One region of the Arthrobacter saudimassiliensis genome, then DNA from elsewhere that is predicted to be linked to it. Evidence: predicted binding sites of a transcription regulator. Region 1 holds the regulator's gene; each other region holds the start of a gene.

Region 1 (6,769 bases):
TACTGGCTGGGCCGCAACGGCTCCGACATCCAGCTGTACCGGGAGTTCCTCCCGTCGGAGCATTCCGCGGACCCGATCGGCGAGGCCGTGGCGGCCATGACGCGCCAGGTTCCGCTGGACAGCGACTACTTCACGCCCTGGCAGCCGGCCGAGAAGGTCAGCGCCTCCATCTCGGGCCGCAACGTGATCACCGTGGACATCTCCTCGGATGCCTTCAAGGCCCCGCTGGACGCCGGCGTCGCCCACCGTGCGGTGCAGCAGCTCGTGTACACCGCCACGGCGGCGGCGCACAATGCGGGCCTGACCACCTACGGGCAGGAGTCCAGCGTGGTGGTCCTCGTGGACGGCAAGGCCGACTACGTGGCCTTCGGGCACGAGCCGCTGGACGGCGCCCTGACCCGCGACCCCAGCCTGACGGCACCCATCTGGATCATCGAACCCCAGCACGGGGACCGATCCGCCGGGACCGTCCAGGTCAGCGGCACCGCCGTGTCCCAGGGCGCGCCGCTGGCCTGGCGGGTGGACCGGCTGGCGGCGGACGGCAGGCCCGCCCCGGAGCCGGCGGCCGAGGGCTTTGCGGACCTGGACGCCGAAACCGGCGACACCGGCAGCTTCAGCTTCGAGGTGGAGCTGCCCCCCGGCGATTACCAGCTGCGGGTCCACCACGGCGAGGACGGCACCAATGAGGATTCCAAGCTGATCCGGGTAGCCGGCGGCTAGGGTGCCGGCACACGGGCTGCCGCCGGGCAGGGCACCATGGCGCGCTCAGGCCGTTTCCCAGCGCCCCAGCTCGTAGGCCAGGACTGCCAGCGCCGCAGGGCCTGCGGTGGAGGAGCGCAGCACGTGCGGGCCGAGGCGCACGACGACGCCGCCCGCCTCCCGCAGCGCCTGGAGCTCCGCGGGCGAGATACCGCCCTCCGGGCCCACCACGACGGCGATCCCGCGGCTGTAGCGCTCGGCGGCGGCCGCCAGCACGGTGGCCAGCGGCGCGTCCGCCTCTTCGTGCAGGACCAGGACCTGGCCGACGTCGGCCAGGCGCCCGGGCAGCGCCCGGGAGGAGGCGACCTCCGCGACCTCGGGGATCCGTGCCCGCCGCGACTGCTTGGCCGCGGCCGCGGCAAGGGCCTGCCACTTGGCCCGGGCCTTCGCCGCCTTGTCGGCGTTCCAGCGGACGATGCTGCGGTCCGCCTGCCACGGAACCACCTCGTCCACGCCCAGCTCGACGGCGGATTCCACCGCCTGCAGGTCCCGGTCCCCCTTGGCCAGGGCCTGCACGAGGATGAACCGGCCCTCCGGTTCCGGTTCCTGGACCCGGGCGAGGACCTCCACCTCCAGGCGCGCCGGCGCGGCGGCAAGCACCCGTCCGGCCAGGCGCAGGCCCCGGCCGTCCGCGATGTCCACGTCCTCGCCGGCAGCCAGCCGCTTCACCGAGACCGCGTGCCGGGCCTCGGGTCCGTCAAGGACGAACGTCGTCCCCGGCGCTGCGGCGGCGACGGCGTCGGGGTCGCCGTAGAAGATCGGGCTGGTCATGAATCAGTGGTTGCCGAGGCGGTCGCGCAGCTTGGCGAAGACACCGGAGCCGGACGTCGAGAGCCGGCCTTCGGCGTACTGCTCGCCGCGCAGCTCGGCCAGCCGGCGCAGCAGCTCCTCCTGCTCGGCGTCGACCTTGGTGGGGGTCTCCACCTGCAGATGCACGTGCAGGTCTCCCCGGCCGGCTCCGCGCAGGTGGGTCACGCCCAGGCCGCGCAGCACGGTGACCTCGCCGGACTGGGTGCCGGGCTTGACGGTGACCTCCCGGTCGCCGTCGAAGGTGGCCAGCGTGACGGTGGTGCCCAGCGCGGCGGCGGTCATCGGCACGGTCAGGGTCGCGTGCAGGTCGTCGCCGTCGCGGGTGAAGGTGGGGTCGGGGCTGACCCGGATCTCCACGTACAGGTCGCCCTGCGGGCCGCCGGCGGTGCCGGCCTCGCCCTGGCCGGAAAGCTGGATGCGGGTGCCGGTGGCAACGCCTGCGGGCACCCGGATGGTCAGCGTGCGGCGGCTGCGCACCCGTCCCTCCCCCGCGCATTCGTGGCAGGGATCGGGAATGACGGTGCCGTAGCCCTGGCAGGTGCCGCAGGGAGCGGTGGTCATGACCTGGCCCAGGATGGAGCGCACGGAGCGCTGGACCTGGCCGGTGCCGTGGCAGATGTCGCAGGTGCGCGGGGAGGTTCCGGGCTGGCAGCAGCTGCCGTCACAGGTGGGGCAGACGACGGCCGTTTCGACGTCGATCTTCTTGTCGGTGCCGAACACGGCGTCACGCAGGTCGATGCGGACGTTGATCAGCGCGTCCTGTCCGCGGCGGGTGCGCGACGCCGGGCCGCGCCCGCCGCCGCCGGCGCCGCCGAAGAAGGTGTCGAAGATGTCCTGGAACCCGAAGCCCTGGCCGCCGAAGCCTCCGCCGAACCCGTTGTCGGTGCCGTTTTCGTTGCCGGTGGTGTCGTAGATCCGACGCTTCTCGGGGTCGGAGAGGACCTCATAGGCGTGGGTGACGGCCTTGAACTCGTCCGCGGCGCCGGGCGCGGTGTTCACGTCCGGGTGCAGCTTGCGGGCCAGTTTCCGGTAGGCCTTCTTGATTTCTTCTCCGGTGGCGTCCCGGGACACCCCGAGGACCTGGTAGTGGTCGCTCACTCGTTACATCGCTTCCTGTATAGCCCGCGTCCATGCGGCGCGGCTGCCGGCACCCGCACGTCGGCTGGGTGGTGCTGACCGGTCTCCATGGTGTGCACGGACGCTGTGATTGTTCAAAACCTAGTTGTTCAGGATCCTGGACAGATAGCGGGCGACGGCGCGCACCGCCGCCATGGTGTTGGGATAGTCCATCCGGGTGGGGCCGAGCACGCCCACCTTGGCCGAGGCGTCCGGTGTGTAGCCGGTTGCCACCACGGAGGCCTCCGCCAGGCTCCCGTGCTCATTCTCGCTGCCGATGCGGACCGACACGCCGCGGGCGTCCTGCTGCATTTCCGAGAGCAGCCGCAGCATGACCACCTGTTCCTCGAGCGCTTCGAGGATCGGGCCGATGCTGAGCGGGAAGTCCACGGTGGAGCGGGCCAGGTTGGCGGTGCCGGCCATGACGATCCGGTCCTCGCGGTTGTTGCCCGCCAGCTGCTCCAGGCACCGGGCCAGGGCGGCGGCGGTCCGGCGCAGCCGCTCGGGAACGGTGTGCAGGCATTCGTTGAGCGGGGCCGCGAGGCTGTTCAGCGGCGCCCCGGCGAGGGCGGTGAGGAAGTGCCGCCGCAGGTCCAGCAGGTCGGGTTCGGCGGTCTCCGGCACGGCAAGCACCCGCTGCTCCACCCGGCCGGTCGTGGAGATGAGCACCACGAGCACCTGGGCGGGGGCCAGCAGCACGAATTCGATGTGCCGCACCTTGGCGTCGCCCAGGTGCGGATACTGCACGACGGCGACCTGGCTGGTGAGCTGGGCGAGCAGCCGCACCGTGCGGTCCATGACGTCGTCGAGGTCGGTGGCGCCTTCCAGCAGTGTCTGGATGGCCCTGCGCTCGGCTCCCGAGAGGGGCTTGACGTCGGAGATCCGGTCGACGAAGAGCCGGTAGCCCTTGTCGGTGGGGATCCGTCCGGCGGAGGTGTGCGGGGCGACGATCAGCCCGTCCTCCTCGAGGGCGGCCATGTCGTTGCGGATGGTGGCGGACGAAACGCCGAGGTGGTGGCGCTCGACGAGGGCCTTGGAACCGACGGGCTCCCGGGAATGGACGTAGTCCTCGACGATGGCCCGGAGCACCTCGAGCCGGCGCGGCTCGCTCATGCGTTACCTCCTTCGTCCGCTCGGGCCGGCGGGGCCGTGGGCCGGCCGCCGGCTGCTTTAGCACTCGCAGTCTTCAAGTGCTAAGTCTAATATGAATCGGCCCCGTTGCTAGCATTGAATCGCCCCGCCCGGAAGGGCCCGGAAGCGACTGCGCCGGCAGGCTCCGTGAACCGCTGCGACAGAAGGACGCCCGTGCCCGACTATTCCCAATGGGGACCACAGGACCTCGCCGCCCCGGCCCGCCGGAAGCTGCCGCAGGAACAGGCCGTCCCCGGCCTGGTCCTCGAAGACGTGCAGACCGGGTGGGTGGGCGCCGTCGTGCGGGTGGAGAAATCCGGCGGCATGCACCTGGTGGTGCTGGAGGACCGGCACGGCAAGCGCCGCTCGTTCGAGCTCGGATTCGGCTTCCTGGTGGACGGGCAGCCGGTGGAGGTGGTGCCGCCGACGCAGGCGCAGGCCCCCGCCAGGCCCGCCCGGACCGCCTCCGGCTCCGTGAAGGTCGAAGGGATGCGCGCCCGCACGGCCCGTGCCAGCCGCATCTGGGTCGAAGGCAAGCACGACGCCGAGCTGGTGGAGAAGGTGTGGGGCGATGATCTGCGGGTCGAAGGCATCGTCGTCGAGCCCCTGCACGGCATCGACGACCTGGCCGGCGCGGTCCGCGACTTCCAGCCCGGCCCGCAGCGCCGCCTGGGGGTGCTGGTGGACCATCTGGTGCCCGGCTCCAAGGAGTCCCGGATCGCCGCCGGGGTCATGGCGTCCAAGGGTGCGGCGGGCAACGTGCTGATCGTCGGGCATCCCTACGTGGACGTGTGGCAGGCGGTCAAGCCCGCCGCGCTCGGCCTGGCCGCCTGGCCGGAGGTTCCCCGCGGGCAGGACTGGAAGACCGGCATCCTCCGCGGCCTCGGCTGGCCGCACGCCGACCACGCCGACGTCGCGGCGGGCTGGAAGCGGATCCTGGCCGGCGTGCGCTCCTATGCCGACCTGGAGCCGTCGCTGCTGGGCCGGGTCGAGGAGGTCATCGACTTCCTGACCGCCCCGGGAGCGTGAGCCGGCCGGCCGGCAGCCAGTACCCTTGTAAGATCAGAACCATCGTGCACTGAACCAAGGCGTCACGAGCTCGGAGGAATGCAGACCGTGTCCAACACACGCCCCAACCACCCGCCCCGGCAGCCCGACGAGCGCGGCGCGGGAACACGGCCGGAGTACCAGGGCGCGCCCGCGAACGCTCTGCCGCTCACTGCCTCGGAGGACCGCCAGTGGGCAACCCTGGCCCATTTCGGCGGCATCCTGGGCTTTGTCCCTTCCCTGGTCATCTATCTGGTCTTCCGTGACCGGGGCCCGTTCACGGCCCAGGAATCCAAGGAAGCGCTGAACTTCACCCTCCCGCCGACCATCCTGGCGCTGGTGGCCTGGCTGCTGGCGTTCCTGCCCGGCGTGGGCGGCCTGTTCGCCGTGCTGAACGCGGCCATCTGGATCTTCGTGGCCGTCGCCTCGGTCCGCGCCGGCATTGAAGTCAACCGCGGCCGGCCCCACCGTTACCGCTGGAACCTGCGCCGGATCCGCTGACGGCCCGACGCCGGCCCAGCCGGCTTCCCCGGCCAGGGCCAGCCCGTCGCCGGCCCGCCGTGCGGGCCTAGTCCGGCAGCAGCCTGCGGACCACGGCGTCGGCCAGCAGCCGCCCGCGCAGGGTCAGCCGCAGGATTCCCGCAAAAGCCGCCGCGGGCTCCACGAGTCCGTCGGCGATCAGCCCGGCCACCGCCTGCCGTCCCGAGCCGCGCAGGGACGCCACCGGAAGGCCTTCGGCCAGCCGGGCGCGGAGCATGACGTCCTCCAGGTACCGCGTGTCCTCGTCCAGGGTTTCCCGCCCCGCCGCAGGGGACTGCCCGGACTGCAGCCGCGCCGCATAGGCGGCCGGGTGCTTCACGTTCCACCAGCGCACCCCGCCCATGTGCGAGTGGGCCCCGGGACCGATGCCCCACCAGTCGTCGCTGCGCCAGTACGCCAGGTTGTGCCGGCACTCATCGGCCGGAGTGCGCGCCCAGTTGCTCACCTCGTACCACTGCAGCCCGGCGGCGGACATCAGTTCATCCGCCAGCTGGTACTTGTCCGCGTGGTCGTCGTCATCCACCGGCGGGACCTCGCCGCGGCGGATCTGCCGGGCCAGGCGCGTGCCGTCCTCCACGATCAGGGCGTAGGCGGAGATGTGGTCCGGCTCGTAGCTGAGCGCCTCCTCCACGGAGCGCCGCCAGTCCGCCATCGACTCCCCCGGCGTGCCGTAGATCAGGTCGACGCTGACGTGCAGGCCCGCGTCACGGGCCCAGCGCACCGCATCGGGCACCCGTGCCGGATTATGCGTGCGGTCCAGCACCTTCAGCACGTGCGGCACGGCGGACTGCATGCCGAAGGAGACCCGGGTGAAACCGGCGTCGGCCAGCAGGCGCAGCGATTCCGGGGTCACCGAGTCGGGGTTGGCCTCGGTGGTGACCTCCGCGCCGGGGGCCAGGCCCCACTCGGCGACGGCAGCCCCGAGAATGTCCGCGAGGTCCCGGGCCGGCAGCAGGGTGGGCGTGCCGCCGCCGAAGAACACCGTTCCGAGCTGCCGGTCCGGCACGCCGGAGCCGCGCAGCGCACGGGCCGCGAAGGCGACCTCCTGCTGCGCGGTGCCGCCGTATTCATCCTGCGACGCCCCGCCGCCGAGCTCGCGGGCGGTGTAGGTGTTGAAGTCGCAGTAGCCGCAGCGCACCGCGCAGAACGGGATGTGGACGTAGAGGCCGAACCCGCGCTCCGCGGCGCCGTCGGCGGCCTGAGCCGGAAGCAGGCCGTCCGACGGTGCCGGATCACCCAGGGGAAGAGCGCTGGGTGTCACTTCTTGGCTTTGTCCTTCGCGGCGGATTCGTCGGAGGACAGGGCGGCCACGAAGGCCTCCTGGGGCACCTCCACGCGGCCGACCATCTTCATGCGCTTCTTGCCC
Region 2 (6,769 bases), on a different contig from region 1:
TGCGCGGCCAGCTTCAGCCGCTGCCGCTCGCCGCCGGAGAGCGTGGTCAGCGGCTGCCCGAGGTGCAGGTAGCCGAGCCCGACGTCGGCGAGCCGGTCGAGCACCTTCCGCGCCGCGGGCGTGCGCGCGTCCCCGGCGCCGAAGAACTCCCGGGCCTCGGTGACCGGCATGGCCAGCACCTCGGCGATGTTGCGCCCGCCCAGGGTGAACTCCAGCACGGCCGGCTGGAAGCGCCGGCCCTGGCAGTCCTCGCAGGTCGATTCGACCGTGGCCATGACGCCCAGGTCGGTGTAGATGACTCCGGCGCCGTTGCAGGCCGGGCAGGCGCCCTCCGAGTTGGAGCTGAACAGGGCCGGCTTAACGCCGTTGGCCTTGGCGAAGGCCTTGCGGATCGGCTCCAGCAGGCCGGTGTAGGTGGCGGGGTTGGACCGCCGGGACCCCTTGATGGGCCCCTGGTCCACCAGGACCACGCCGTCGCGTTTCGCCACGGAGCCGTTGATCAGCGAGCTCTTGCCCGATCCGGCCACACCGGTGAGGACGCAGAACACTCCCAGCGGAATGTCGACGTCGATGTCCTTGAGGTTGTGGGCCGAGGCGCCGCGGACCTCGAGCGCACCGGTCGCGGACCGGACCGTGTCCTTGAGCGTGGCCCGGTCATCCAGGTGCCGCCCGGTGAGGGTGCCGCTGCGGCGCAGGCCCTCGACGGTGCCTTCGAAGCAGACCGTGCCGCCGGCGCCGCCGGCGCCCGGGCCGAGGTCCACCACGTGGTCGGCGATCGCGATGGTCTCCGGCTTGTGCTCGACGACGAGCACGGTGTTGCCCTTGTCGCGCAGCTGTTCCAGCAGCCGGTTCATCCGCTGGATGTCGTGCGGGTGCAGGCCGACGGTCGGTTCGTCGAAGACGTAGGTGACGTCGGTCAGCGAGGAGCCCAGGTGCCGGATCATCTTGGTGCGCTGGGCCTCGCCGCCGGAGAGCGTGCCGGCGGGCCGGTCCAGGGACAGGTAGCCGAGGCCGATCTCGGCGAAGGAGTCGAACAGGTGCCGCAGCCCGGCCAGCAGCGGGCCCACCGAGGGCTCGTCCAGGTCCCGAACCCACTGGGCGAGGTCGCTGATCTGCATGGCGCACGCGTCGGCGATGGAGATGCCGCGGATCTTCGAGGAGCGGGCCTCGGGTGAGAGCCGGGTGCCGCCACAGTCCGGGCAGGTGGTGAAGGTGACCGCCCGGTCGACGAAGGCGCGGATGTGCGGCTGCATGGCCTCGCGGTCCTTGGACAGCATGGACTTCTGGATCTTCGGGATCAGGCCCTCATACGTGACGTTGATGCCGTCGGCCTTGACCTTGGTGGGTTCCCGGTAGAGCAGGTCGTGCAGCTCGCGCTTGGTGTAGCGGCCCAGCGGCTTGTCCATGTCGAAGAAGCCGGAGCCGGAGAAGATCCGCCCGTACCAGCCGTCCATGCTGTAGCCGGGCACCAGCAGGGCGCCCCCGCTGAGGGACCTGCCGGCGTCGAACAGGGCGGTGAGGTCGAAGTCGGTGACCGCGCCCATGCCCTCGCACCGGGGGCACATGCCGCCGAGCCGGTTGAACACCGCCTTTTCCGCCTTCGTTTTGCCGCCGCGTTCGACGGTGATGGCCCCGCTGGCCCGCACCGAGGGAACGTTGAAGGAATAGGCGTTGGGCGAACCGATCTGCGGCTGCCCCAGGCGGCTGAACAGGATGCGCAGCATGGCGTTGGCATCCGTGGCGGTGCCCACGGTGGAGCGCGGGTTGGCGCCCATCCGTTCCTGGTCCACCAGGATGGCAGTGGTCAGTCCTTCCAGCCGGTCCACCTCGGGGCGGGCCAGGGCGGGCATGAAGCCCTGCAGGAAGGCGCTGTAGGTCTCATTGATCAGTCGGCGGGATTCGGCGGCGATCGTGTCGAACACCAGCGAGCTCTTTCCGGACCCGGACACGCCGGTGAAGACCGTCAGCGCCCGCTTGGGAATCTCCACGGTGACGTCCTTGAGGTTGTTCACGCGGGCGCCCTGCACCCGGATGACGTCCCGGCCGCGGCCTGCGGCCGGTGCCTGGACCGCAGGCTCCTCCGTTGCCGTGCTGCGCTCCATGGCTTCTCCCCTCTCGGCTGCCGACGGCCGAAATCCTGCCATGGGCAGCAAGCGGGTGTCCATGTCCCTGCGGACAGGTCCTGACCGCTTTAGGGCCCGCGGACGCCGGTCCGCGGGCCCGATGCCCTGTGGGGCTAAGCGTTGGCTGCCTCCATCTTCCGGTTGGAGGATCCGGCAGCGGCGGCGCCGCCGTCGGCCTCCGCCTTCAGCGCCGGCGCCGCGCCGGCGTCGGCGGCCGAACCGGACTGCACCTCGATGCGCCGCGGGCGGGCCTTCTCGCTGACCGGGATCACGACGTTGAGGACGCCGTTGTCATAGTGCGCGGTGATGTTCGCGGTGTCGATTTCCCGGCCCAGGCTGAGCTGGCGCAGGAAGGAGCCTCCCTCCCGTTCCCGGTTCAGCCACTGCACGCCTTCGCCGCCGTGCAGGGTGCGTTCGGCGCGGATGGTCAGCAGCTGGCCGTCGACGTCGATGTCCACGGAGCCGGGGTCCACGCCGGGCAGGTCCACGCTGAGCACGTACCGGTTCTCTTCACGGTAAAGGTCCATGGGCATCCCGCGCAGGGTTTCGCGGCGCATGGCCTGGGCAAAGCGGTCCAGTTCGCGGATGGGATCGAATCGGTCCAAAACAATCAACTCCTTCAACTCGCAGTCGATGAAGCATCGTGCTGATGGGTCTTCGCCGAAGTTGAGTTGGCTTCGCTCAACTTCGTCGGTAGATTAGCACTTGCATCTGGAGAGTGCTAACTCGCCAGTTCCCGTCTTTCATTCGCCCACGCTGTGGAAGGTAGGTCACCGTGTCCGTTCCGATGCCGGCTGCCGGCGGGCAGTCCGCACGCATCCGTTTCGCCGCTGTGCGCGGCTCCCTATCCGTGCTTCGGCGGTTTGCCGGCCCTGCCGGAGTCCGTGCCCTGCGGCAGTGGTGGCACCAGGCCTCCACGGAGGCGCGCGCACGGGCAGCGGCCGGTGCAGCGTCGACGGCCTGGCTCACCGCTGCGGCGCTGGGGCTGTTCTCCGGCGGCGCGTCGTCGCTGCCCCTGGGGCTGGCGCTGATCTACCTCACCGGCATCGCCCTGCTGGTGCTGGTCTGGCTGGCCTTCGGCCGGGTGCGGCAGGCTGCGGAAAGACGCGCCCGCCGCGATGAGGCACAGGCGCTGCGGACCTTCCTGGAAGCGACCTCGGCGGCGCGCGAGGAGTTCCTCTCCGCCCTGGTCCCCGCAGGCGCGACCGGGACGCCCGAGGTGCAGCGGGCGCTGGCGCCGTCCCGGGCGGCATCTGCGGCGGCGCCGCGGACGCAGCTGCTCCCGGTGCCGGCGGCAACGGCACCCGCGGTGACGGCGACGCGCGGCCCGGACACCGGGTCCGGCCCGCGCCCCGGGGCCGTTCTCTCGCCGGTGAAATCAGCGATCCGCAAGAACGCCGTGCGCAAGAGCCGCCCGGCCGGGAGCACCGGGCTCACCCGCGCCGATCTGGACCGGGCGGCCTGACCTGCGGGCCGGCCCCCGCTACCTGCCGCGGCCGGCGATCCGGGCCACGAGCCGCTGCGGGCCGCGGGCGCCGAGGGCGGCCAGCACCTTGTAGCGCCTGGAGGGAATCGAAATCGCCTTGCCGGCGTCGGCGTCGGCGAGCGCTTCGCGGACCACGCGGGGAGCGTCCAGCCACATCCAGTTCGGATACACGGACTTGTCCATCTGCATGCGCTGATGGAACTCGGTGTGCACGAACCCGGGACAGACTGCGGTGACGTTGATGCCGCGGCCCCGGTAGTGGATGTTGGCCCAGCGGCTGAAGCTGATCACCCAGGCCTTGGCGGCGCTGTAGGTGCCGCGCGGCAGGAACCCGGCCACGGAGGCGACATTGAGGATGGTGCCGCCGCCGGCGGCGAGCATGCTGTTGATCGCAGCGTGGGAGAGCTGCAGCGGAGCGGACACCAAGACGTTGAGGTGGTCGACCTCGTCCTGCAGGGGGTTCGCGTGGAAGTCGTTTTTCAGCCCGTAGCCGGCGTTGTTGACCAGGATGCCGATGTCCGGCCGGGCCACGCGGGCGGCGACGGCCGCCACGCCGTCGGCCGTCGCCAGGTCGGCGGCCAGCCATTCCGTGGGCACCTGCCATGTCGCTGCCAGCTCCTCCGCCGTTTCCTTCAGCCGGGCTTCGTTGCGGCCGGTCAGGACCACTGCGTGCCCGCGCTCGGCCAGCTGACGGGCGAACTCACTGCCCAGTCCGGAGGTGGCTCCGGTGACAAGTGCTGTTTTTCTCATGGGTTACACCTTTGCCGGTGCCGGAAGCTTTGGCAACGATCGTTCACGGCGTCCTTGAACCCCGGGCGGGCGGCTCCTAGCGTGTGGATGGTGGACGGGACGCAGCGGTATCGGGACCGGCACGACGCCGGCCGGCAGCTGGCCGCGGCACTGCAGCCCTGGCGGCGAACGCCGGGCCTGCTGGTGCTCGGCCTGCCGCGCGGGGGCGTTCCGGTGGCGGCGGAGGCGGCGTCCGGCCTCGACGCGCCGCTGGACGTGCTCCTGGTCCGCAAGATCGGCCATCCCGCCCAGCCCGAACTCGCCGTGGGAGCACTGGCCGGCGTGGCCGGTGAGCTGGTCCGGGCCGTCAACGACGACGTGTACCGGCGGTGGGAGGCCCGCGACGGCGCTGCCCGCGCCGCGGCGGCGTTCGAAGCCGCAGCCGATGCGGAGGAGCGCGAGCTGCGTCGGCGGCAGGAGCTGTACCGCAGGGGGCGGGGGCCGCTGTCGCTGCAGGACAGGACGGTGCTGCTGGTCGATGACGGCCTGGCCACCGGCGCCAGCATGCGCGCGGCCCTGCTGGCCGCGCGGGCCGCGGGGGCGAAACGGCTGGTCGCCGCCGCTCCTGTAAGCTGCGGCGGCGCGGCGGCCGCCGTCGGCGGGTTGGCCGACGACGTCGTCGTTCCGTACCAGCCGCCGCGCCTTGCGGCGGTGGGAATGGCGTACGGGCAGTTTCCGCAGACCACGGACGCCGAGGTGACCGGGCTGCTCGCCGCCGGCTGAGGCTCCCGCGGGACCGCGATCCGGAAGCCGCAATCCGGGGCCGGGCAGGCCAAACCGGTGCCGACAGATGGCAATAGCCCGCACTGAAATCGACAATTGACCCTATGGAGGAAGCTTCCGGGGCCGCCGGCTCCCCGCAGTGGCGGGGCGCCCGCTACGTTGCCCTCGGCAGCTCCTTCGCCTCCGGCCCCGGCCTCGGGCCGCGTGCCGCGGGCTCCGTGGCCCAGGCCCGGCGGACCACCGGCAACTACCCGCATCTGCTGGCGGAACGGCTCGGGCTGCGCCTGGTGGACGCCACCAGCTCCGGGGCCACGACCGCGCAGGTGCTGTGGGCCCGGCAGTACGGGCAGCCTCCGCAGGCGGACGCGCTGACGTTCGACACCCGGCTGGTGACCGTCACGGTGGGCGGCAACGACATCGGCTACGCGACCGCGCTGATGCTCGCCGGCCTGCCGGCCCGCAGCGTGCCGCTGCTCCGCGCCGCACACCTGGTCCGTGCAGCGGCGGCGCCTGCCGCCGCCCCGCGGAACCTTGCCCTGCTTCCGGCATCCATGCTGCTGGTGGCGCAGCTGCTGCGGCGCCGGGCTCCCCTGGCCAGGATCCTCTTCGTGGAGTACCTGACCGTCGTTCCGCCGGATCCGCGCACCCGGGTGCCGGTGCTGTCCGCCCGGCAGGCGGCCCGGGCACGCCTGCTTGCGGCCGCGCTGAAGCGGGCCACCGAGGAGGCCGCGGCAACCGCGGGATGTGAGCTGGTGGCCGTCGCGGACGCCGGCGCGGAGCACCACGCGTGGTCGGCCGAGCCGTGGACCAGCGCGGCGCTGCGTCCGGACGGCGAGGACGCTCCCCTGCCCTTCCACCCCAATCGTGAGGGCATGGCCGCCGTCGCCGCCCTGGTCGAAGACCATCTGTCCCGGCCCGAGCCGGGACGCCACAGCCAGAGCCCGGCCGCGGCGCGCTAGCGCAGCTGCCGGGCCGCGGCGCCAGGGAAACGGCCGTCCGTTCCCGACAACCGAAAGCGGAGGCAGCCATGTCCTTCTCAAGCAGCACGTTCGATCCACGCGGCACCCTGAACCTGAACGTCGAGGACCTGACCAGCAGCGCCCTCAGGGCCTTCCGGACCGCGCTCGGCGTCACCGGCGCCGTCAGCCTGATTCTGGGACTGGTGGTGCTCTTCTGGCCCGGAGCCACCCTGGACGTCATCGCTGTCCTGTTCGGCCTCTATTTCGTCATCAGCGGCGGAATCCGGATCATCAGCGGCATCATCACCCCGTTCTCCACCGGGCTGCGGGTCCTGAACATCATCGTCGGGGTGCTGCTGGTGATCGTCGGCATCGTGGCCATCCGGAACCCGCTGGCTTCGCTGACGGTCCTGGGCATGGTCGTGGGCATCGCCTGGATCGTGGAGGGGGTCATGGCCCTGACCGAGGTCGAATCCGGCGGCTCCCGCTGGTACGCCATCACCTACGGGGTGATCTCCCTGCTGGCCGGCGTCGTGGTGCTGTTCCTGCCGGTCAGCTCGCTGGCCGCGCTGGTGGTCTTCGGCGGGATTTTCCTGCTGCTGCTCGGAGTGGTCCAGCTGGTGCGCGCCCTGACCTTCGGCCGGGGCGCGGCCCGCCACGCCTGAGCCCGGGACCGGCACCGTTCAGCG
Region 3 (6,769 bases), on a different contig from region 1:
CCGCCGTCGGCGATGGAGCAGGTGACCGCGTCCACCACGGTCTGCGTTCCATACCGCTTGGTAACGCCGGAGACCTGGATCATTTGATGGAGCCTTTCAGCAGCAGGAGGATGAAGACGATTCCTCCGACGAATTCGATGATGATGCTGAGCGCGGTGTCGAAGGAGAACACCTGCTCGAGGACCAGCTGGCCGCCGACGAGGGCGATGATGCCCAGGAAGACGGCGATGGGCAGGACGGCGGCGTGCCGGAAGCGGGAGCACAGCTGGTAGGCCAGCGAGGCGATCAGCAGGCCGAAGAACGTGATCGGCCCGACCAGTGCGGTGGACACGGCCACCAGCACCGAGCAGATCAGCAGTGTCCTGGTGACGGCGCTGCGGTGTTCCACGCCCAGGTTGATGGCTGTTTCACGGCCCAGCGAAAGGACGTCGAACTGGTGGCGCATCCGCCAGGCGACCACGGACACGGCGGCGACGGCCACGATCGAGACGCCCAGCAGGGTGGGGTTGACCCGGTTGAAGCTGGCGAAGAACAGGTCCTGCAGGATGATGAACTCGCTGGGATCGATCAGCCGCTGCAGCAGCGAGTTGAATCCCCGGAACATGGTGCCGAAGACGATGCCCACCAGCAGCATCAGGTGCAGGCTGCGCCCGCCGCCGGTGAACAGCCAGCGGTAGAGCAGGAACGAGAAGCCGACCATGAGGGCGATCTCGAGGAGGAAGCGGACGGACTCGGGGGCGGCGAGCAGCGCCTGCCCGCCGAGGGCGAAGACGAGGACCGTCTGGATCAGCAGGTACAGGGCGTCGAAGCCCATGATCGACGGTGTCAGGATCCGGTTGCCGGTCACGGTCTGGAACAGCACGGTGGACACGGCCACGGCATAGGCCACCAGGATCATGGTTCCGACCTTGATCGCGCGACGCGGCAGGACATAGCCGAGGTTGCCGCGCAGGTCGATGGTCATGAACAGCAGCACCAGGACGGCGGCGGCGATGCCGAGGATGAGGATCCAGGTCCGCGGGGAGACGGAGCGGACGGGCCGGCGCCGGGACGCGGTCATGGCCTGGGGCAGCGGAGAAACCGCCGAGTCGGGGGAGGGCTTAGCCACGGGCGGAGCGCTTTCGCAGGAGCAGGTACAGGAACAGGGCGCTGCCCAGGGCGGAGACGATCACGCCCACCGGAATTTCGTAGGGGAAGCGGATGGTGCGGCTGATGATGTCGCAGAGCAGCACGAACCCGGCGCCGAAAACGGCGACCCAGGGCACGGCGCGGCGCACATTGTCACCGATCATCAGGGACACGAGGTTCGGCACGATCAGGCCGAGGAAGGGAATGGAACCGACCGACACGACGACGACGGCGCTGATCAGGGACACGATGACCAGGCCCAGGCGCATCACCTGGTTGTAGTTCAGGCCGAGGTTGGTGGTGAACTCCTGGCCCATGCCGGCCACCGTGAAGCGGTTGGCGGCCAGGTACCCGACGAGGGTCAGCGCGGCGACGATCCAGAGCAGTTCGTAGCGCCCGCGCAGCACCCCGGAGAAGTCACCGACGGTCCAGCTGTTGAGGGTCTGCAGCAGGTCCCAGCGGTAGGCGAAGAAGGTGGTAACCGCGGCGATCACGCCGCCGAGCATGATGCCGACGAGGGGCACCAGCAGGGTGTTGCGCAGCGGGATCCGGCGCAGCACGAGCAGGAACAGGGCGGTGCCGGCCATGGCGAAGACGGAAGCGACGCCCATCTTGAGGAACAGGGACGCACCGGGAAGCAGCACCGTGACGACCAGGATGCCCAGGGACGCCGACTCCACCGTGCCCACGGTCGAGGGCTCCACGAACTTGTTGCGGGCCATCAGCTGCATGATCAGCCCGGCCACGCTCAGCGCCATGCCCGCCAGCACCACGGCCAGGGTCCGGGGGAGGCGGGAGATCCAGAACATGTCCCACGCATGGGCGTCCCCGGCGAGCAACGCGCCCAGCGAGACGTCGGAGACGCCGATGAACATGCTGGCAACGGCCAGCGCCAGGACGGCGAGCCCGGACACGGCAAGGGCCCCGGCCTGGGTAAAGCGGCGGGGCCTGGGCGGTTCTCCGGCCGGTGCCGGAGTCGGGGGAGCGGTGAGCGCTGCGGTCATGTCACGATCCGTGGGAAGTGCCGCGGTTCCGGCCCGGCGGGGCCGGAACCGCGGGAGCGGGGGTGCTAGGAAATGGCTTCCAGGATGGTGTCGACCTGGGACTGCACGTTGTTCAGCCCGTAGCCGACCAGGTACCAGCTGGAGGAATCCAGCATGGTGATCTTCCCGTTCTTCGCGGCGTTGGTGCCCTTGACCAGCTCGTTGTCGAGCACGGCGGATGCTGCCTCGCCGGCCTGGCCGACGGCTGCGTCGCGGTCGATCACGAACAGGTGGTCCGGGTTGGTGTCGGCAATGTACTCGAAGGCCACAGCCTCGCCGTGCTTGCCGTCCGAGGCGATGTCGGCAGCGGTCTGGACGCCCAGCACGTCGTGGATCAGGCCGAAGCGGGAGCCGGCGCCGTAGGCGGTCATTTCGCCGCCGCTGGTCATCACGATCAGGCCGGTTCCGGCGTCGGCAGCTGCGGCCTTGGTCTCCTCGACGGACTCGTCCAGGGCGGCCAGGGCCTCGGCGGCTTCCTCTTCCTTATCGAAGATCTGGCCGAGGATCTCGGTGTTTTCCTCGAAGGAGGCCCACGGGTCCTCATTGGAGACGCTGAGGTTGATGGTCGGGGCGATCTTGCTGAGCTCCTCGTAGGAGTCGGCGACGCGGCCGGACATGATGATCAGGTCCGGAGCGCCGGCGCTGATGGCCTCGAAGTCCGGCTCCTTCATGCTGCCGATCTTCTCGTATTCCTCGCCGTCGTACTTGGACAGGCTTCCGGGGAAGTTGGCTGCGGGAACGCCGTCCACCTCGACGCCGAGCGCGTCCAGGGTGTCCAGGGCGCCCAGGTCGAAGGCGTAGACGGTCTCGGGGTTCACGGGAACCTCGGTGGTGCCCTGCTCGTGCTCGACGGAGATGGTCGACGGCGCTGTCGACGGTGCCTCGGCGGACGCGCTCTCGGTGGAGCAGGCGCTCAGGGCCAGCAGGGACACGAGGGCGATGCCGGCCAGCAGGCGGGACTTGGCGATCATGGGGGCTCCGTGGATCTCAGGGTGACTTACCGGCGGTGCGGAGAATAGGTCACGCAAATGTTTGCTAATTGGTGCGCGCAGTTGAAAGCTACATGGGTTAGGCAAGGCTAAGCAACTTCCAGTCCCACTCTGTGACACCGGCGTCTTCCGGCTTGACGGGCCAGGTTGAATATGCGCTCCAGAGGGGTGCCGCCGTTGCTGGCACTCTGCTTGACCGAGTGCTAACCAGTGCATAAAGTCTCAACTAGCACTCCCGCTGTGCGGGTGCTAATTCCGTAAGGGAAGCGCCAACCGGCACCGCGACGACGGCCAGCGCCAACTTTCGGTCCACAGTCCGTTAGCAGAACTACGCAAAGGAGAGCCCGAGTGTCGGTCTCTATCAAGCCCCTTGAGGATCGTATTGTTGTCCGTCCGCTCGAAGCCGAGCAGACCACCGCTTCCGGCCTGGTGATCCCGGATACCGCGAAGGAGAAGCCCCAGGAGGGGCAGGTCGTCGCGGTTGGACCGGGCCGTGTCGATGACAACGGCAACCGCGTCCCCGTCGATGTTGCCGAGGGCGACGTCGTCATCTACTCCAAGTACGGCGGAACCGAGGTCAAGCACGGCGGCGAGGAGTACCTCATCCTCTCCGCCCGCGACGTCCTCGCTGTCGTCACCAAGTAGTTCCACGGGAGAACCCCGGCCCGATGCGGCCGGGGTTTTCTGACGCAGTTCTCGGAAGGGACACATATGTCTAAGCAGTTGGAGTTCAACGACTCCGCCCGGCGCTCTCTGGAAGCCGGCGTCGACAAGCTGGCCAACACCGTCAAGGTGACCCTGGGCCCGCGCGGCCGCAATGTGGTGCTCGCCAAGACCTGGGGCGCCCCCACCATCACCAATGACGGCGTGACCATCGCCCGCGAGGTGGAGCTGGAGGATCCGTACGAGAACCTCGGCGCCCAGCTGGCGAAGGAAGTCGCCACGAAGACCAACGACGTCGCCGGCGACGGCACCACCACCGCCACCGTCCTCGCCCAGGCCCTGGTCAAGGAAGGCCTGCGCAACGTGGCCGCCGGCGCCGCCCCGGGCGCGCTGAAGCGCGGCATCGAGGTGTCCGTGGACGCCGTCGCCAACCGCCTGCTGGAGAACGCCAAGGCCGTCGAAGGCAACCAGGTTGCCCACGTCGCGGCCATCTCCGCGCAGAGCATGGAGATCGGCGAACTGCTGGCCCAGGCCTTCGAGAAGGTCGGCCAGGAAGGCGTCATCACCATCGAGGAATCCTCCTCGACTCAGACCGACCTGGTCGTCACCGAGGGCATGCAGTTCGACAAGGGCTACCTGTCCCCGCACTTCGTCACCGACCCGGAGCGCCAGGAAGCCGTCCTCGAGGACGCGCTCATCCTCATCAACTCCGGCAAGATCTCCTCCGTGGCGGAGTTCCTGCCGCTGCTGGAGAAGGTACTGCAGGCCGGCAAGCCGCTGTTCATCATCGCCGAGGACGTCGACGGCGAAGCGCTGTCCACCCTCGTGGTCAACAAGCTGCGCGGCACCCTGAACGTCGTGGCCGTCAAGGCCCCGGGCTTCGGTGACCGCCGCAAGGCCATGATGCAGGACATCGCCGTGCTGACCGGCGCCCAGGTCGTGTCCCCGGACCTCGGCCTGAAGCTGGACGCCGTCGGCCTTGAGGTGCTGGGCTCCGCCCGCCGCGTGACCGTCACCAAGGACACCACCACCATCGTCGACGGCGCCGGCTCCGAAGCCGACGTCGCCGAGCGGGTGGCCCAGATCCGCGCCGAGGTGGAGCGCACCGACTCCGACTGGGACCGCGAGAAGCTGCAGGAACGCCTGGCCAAGCTCTCCGGCGGCGTCGGCGTCATCCGCGTGGGTGCCGCCACCGAGGTGGAGCTGAAGGAAAAGAAGCACCGCATCGAAGATGCCGTGTCCTCCACCCGCGCCGCCCTTGAAGAGGGCATCGTCGCCGGCGGCGGTTCCGCCCTGGTGCACGCCGCCAAGGCCCTCGACACCGATCCGGAGGTGGCCAAGCTGGAAGGCGACGCCGCCACCGCCGTCGGCCTGGTCCGCCGCGCGCTGGCTCAGCCGCTGCGCTGGATCGCCGAGAACGCCGGGGCCGAAGGCATGGTCGTGGTCTCCAAGGTCGGCGACCTGGAGGTCAACAACGGCTTCAACGCCGCGACCGGCGAATACGGCAACATGATCGACGCCGGCGTCATCGACCCGGTGAAGGTCACCCGCTCGGCGCTGCGCAACGCGGCTTCGATCGCAGCCCTGGTGCTGACCACCGAAGCCCTCGTTGTGGAGAAGCCCTCCGACGACGCGGACGATCACGGTCACCAGCACTAAGCAGCACCGCTGAAGAGGAAGTCCCCGTCCGGCAGTCGCCGGGCGGGGACTTTTTCGTCCTCAGGCCGCCGGTCCCGGTGCCTGTGACGGCGCTCTCGTTCCCTCCGCGCCGGCGGCCGATTTGCACCGCGCCGATAAACTCGTGAGGTTGTCCACCGACCGAAAGGGACTCCTCCGTGTCCGCATCCCGGCTCCAGGCGCCAGCCCGGCCTGCCTCCGGCAACCCCAACGCGGCACCCCGCAGCGTGTACCGACCGGAGGTACAGGGCCTGCGGGCCCTGGCCGTCGTGCTGGTGGTGCTCTACCACGTCTGGCTCGGCCGGGTTTCCGGCGGGGTGGACATTTTCCTGCTGATCTCCGCCTTCCTGCTCACCGGTTCCTTCGCCCGCCGGCTTGAAGCCGGCCGCCCGCTGGAGCTGGCCCGGTACTGGGCCCGCGCCTTCAAGCGCCTGGTTCCGGCAGCCGGCCTGGTCCTGCTGGCGGTGCTGGCGGGTGCGGCGATGCTGCTGCCGGTCAGCACCTGGAGCAGCCTGTTCCGGCAGGGCTGGGCATCACTGCTGTACGTCCAGAACTGGGTCCTGGCCAACAGCGCCGTCGATTACTACGAACGCGACAACAGCACCGCCAGCCCGCTGCAGCACTTCTGGTCCCTGTCGGTCCAGGGCCAGGTCTTTGTCCTGTGGCCGCTGCTGTTCGCCGCGGCGGCGTTCGCCGTGCGCCGGTTCGGGCTGCGCCCGCGGCCGCTGCTGGTTGCGGTGTTCGGAGCCGTGTTTGCCGCCTCGCTCGCCTTCTCCGTCCAGCAGACGGCGACCAACCAGGCCTACGCCTACTTCGACACCCGGACCCGACTCTGGGAATTCGCGCTGGGTTCACTCCTGGCGCTGCTGCTGCCGTATCTGCGCCTGCCGGCCGCCGTGCGCGGCGCCATGGGGTGGATCGGCCTGGCCGCGATGCTCAGCTGCGGCCTGATCCTGCAGGTCCAGCAGCAGTTCCCGGGATGGATCGCCCTATGGCCCCTGCTGGCCGCCGCCCTGATCATTGCCGCAGGACACACGGGGCTGCGCTGGGGAGCCGATCGGCTCCTGGCCTGGGCCCCGCTGGTGAAGCTGGGGGACAACTCCTATGCGCTGTACCTGTGGCACTGGCCGCTGCTGGTGTTCTGGCTCGCCTGGAGCAACCAGCCGAGGGCGGGGCTGGCGGACGGCGCGGTGGTCATCGCGGCCTCACTGGTGCTGGCCCTGCTGACCACCCGGCTGGTGGAGCGACCGCTGCGCGGCTGGCACTGGT

Evidence for each region. The regulator HrcA, encoded in region 1, represses chaperone genes, less so after heat shock. The targets are predictions, from matches to a motif close to TTNGCACTCGNNNNNNNCGAGTGCNAA.
Region 2: the regulator HrcA is predicted to act here: its motif matches at 2,822-2,848, upstream of AC5RV6_RS03905 (Hsp20/alpha crystallin family protein).
Region 3: the regulator HrcA is predicted to act here: its motif matches at 3,341-3,367, upstream of groES (co-chaperone GroES).

Annotation. Positions count from the first base shown of each region.
Region 1 is NZ_JBNHFX010000002.1:520,344-527,112, forward strand. It holds gene AC5RV6_RS09585 (GerMN domain-containing protein) at 1-720, shown strand, start outside; gene AC5RV6_RS09590 (16S rRNA (uracil(1498)-N(3))-methyltransferase) at 766-1,530, opposite strand; gene dnaJ (molecular chaperone DnaJ) at 1,534-2,667, opposite strand; gene hrcA (heat-inducible transcriptional repressor HrcA) at 2,788-3,798, opposite strand; gene AC5RV6_RS09605 (DUF3097 domain-containing protein) at 3,991-4,845, shown strand; gene AC5RV6_RS09610 (DUF4870 domain-containing protein) at 4,924-5,364, shown strand; gene hemW (radical SAM family heme chaperone HemW) at 5,432-6,664, opposite strand; gene lepA (translation elongation factor 4) at 6,661-6,769, opposite strand, start outside.
Region 2 is NZ_JBNHFX010000001.1:842,931-849,699, forward strand. It holds gene AC5RV6_RS03900 (ATP-binding cassette domain-containing protein) at 1-2,102, opposite strand, end outside; gene AC5RV6_RS03905 (Hsp20/alpha crystallin family protein) at 2,237-2,728, opposite strand; gene AC5RV6_RS03910 (hypothetical protein) at 2,899-3,588, shown strand; gene AC5RV6_RS03915 (SDR family NAD(P)-dependent oxidoreductase) at 3,607-4,359, opposite strand; gene AC5RV6_RS03920 (phosphoribosyltransferase) at 4,450-5,121, shown strand; gene AC5RV6_RS03925 (SGNH/GDSL hydrolase family protein) at 5,226-6,080, shown strand; gene AC5RV6_RS03930 (HdeD family acid-resistance protein) at 6,149-6,745, shown strand.
Region 3 is NZ_JBNHFX010000001.1:390,434-397,202, reverse strand. It holds gene AC5RV6_RS01750 (iron ABC transporter ATP-binding protein) at 1-83, opposite strand, end outside; gene AC5RV6_RS01745 (iron chelate uptake ABC transporter family permease subunit) at 80-1,108, opposite strand; gene AC5RV6_RS01740 (ABC transporter permease) at 1,101-2,132, opposite strand; gene AC5RV6_RS01735 (siderophore ABC transporter substrate-binding protein) at 2,198-3,142, opposite strand; gene groES (co-chaperone GroES) at 3,509-3,805, shown strand; gene groL (chaperonin GroEL) at 3,872-5,482, shown strand; gene AC5RV6_RS01720 (acyltransferase family protein) at 5,659-6,769, shown strand, end outside.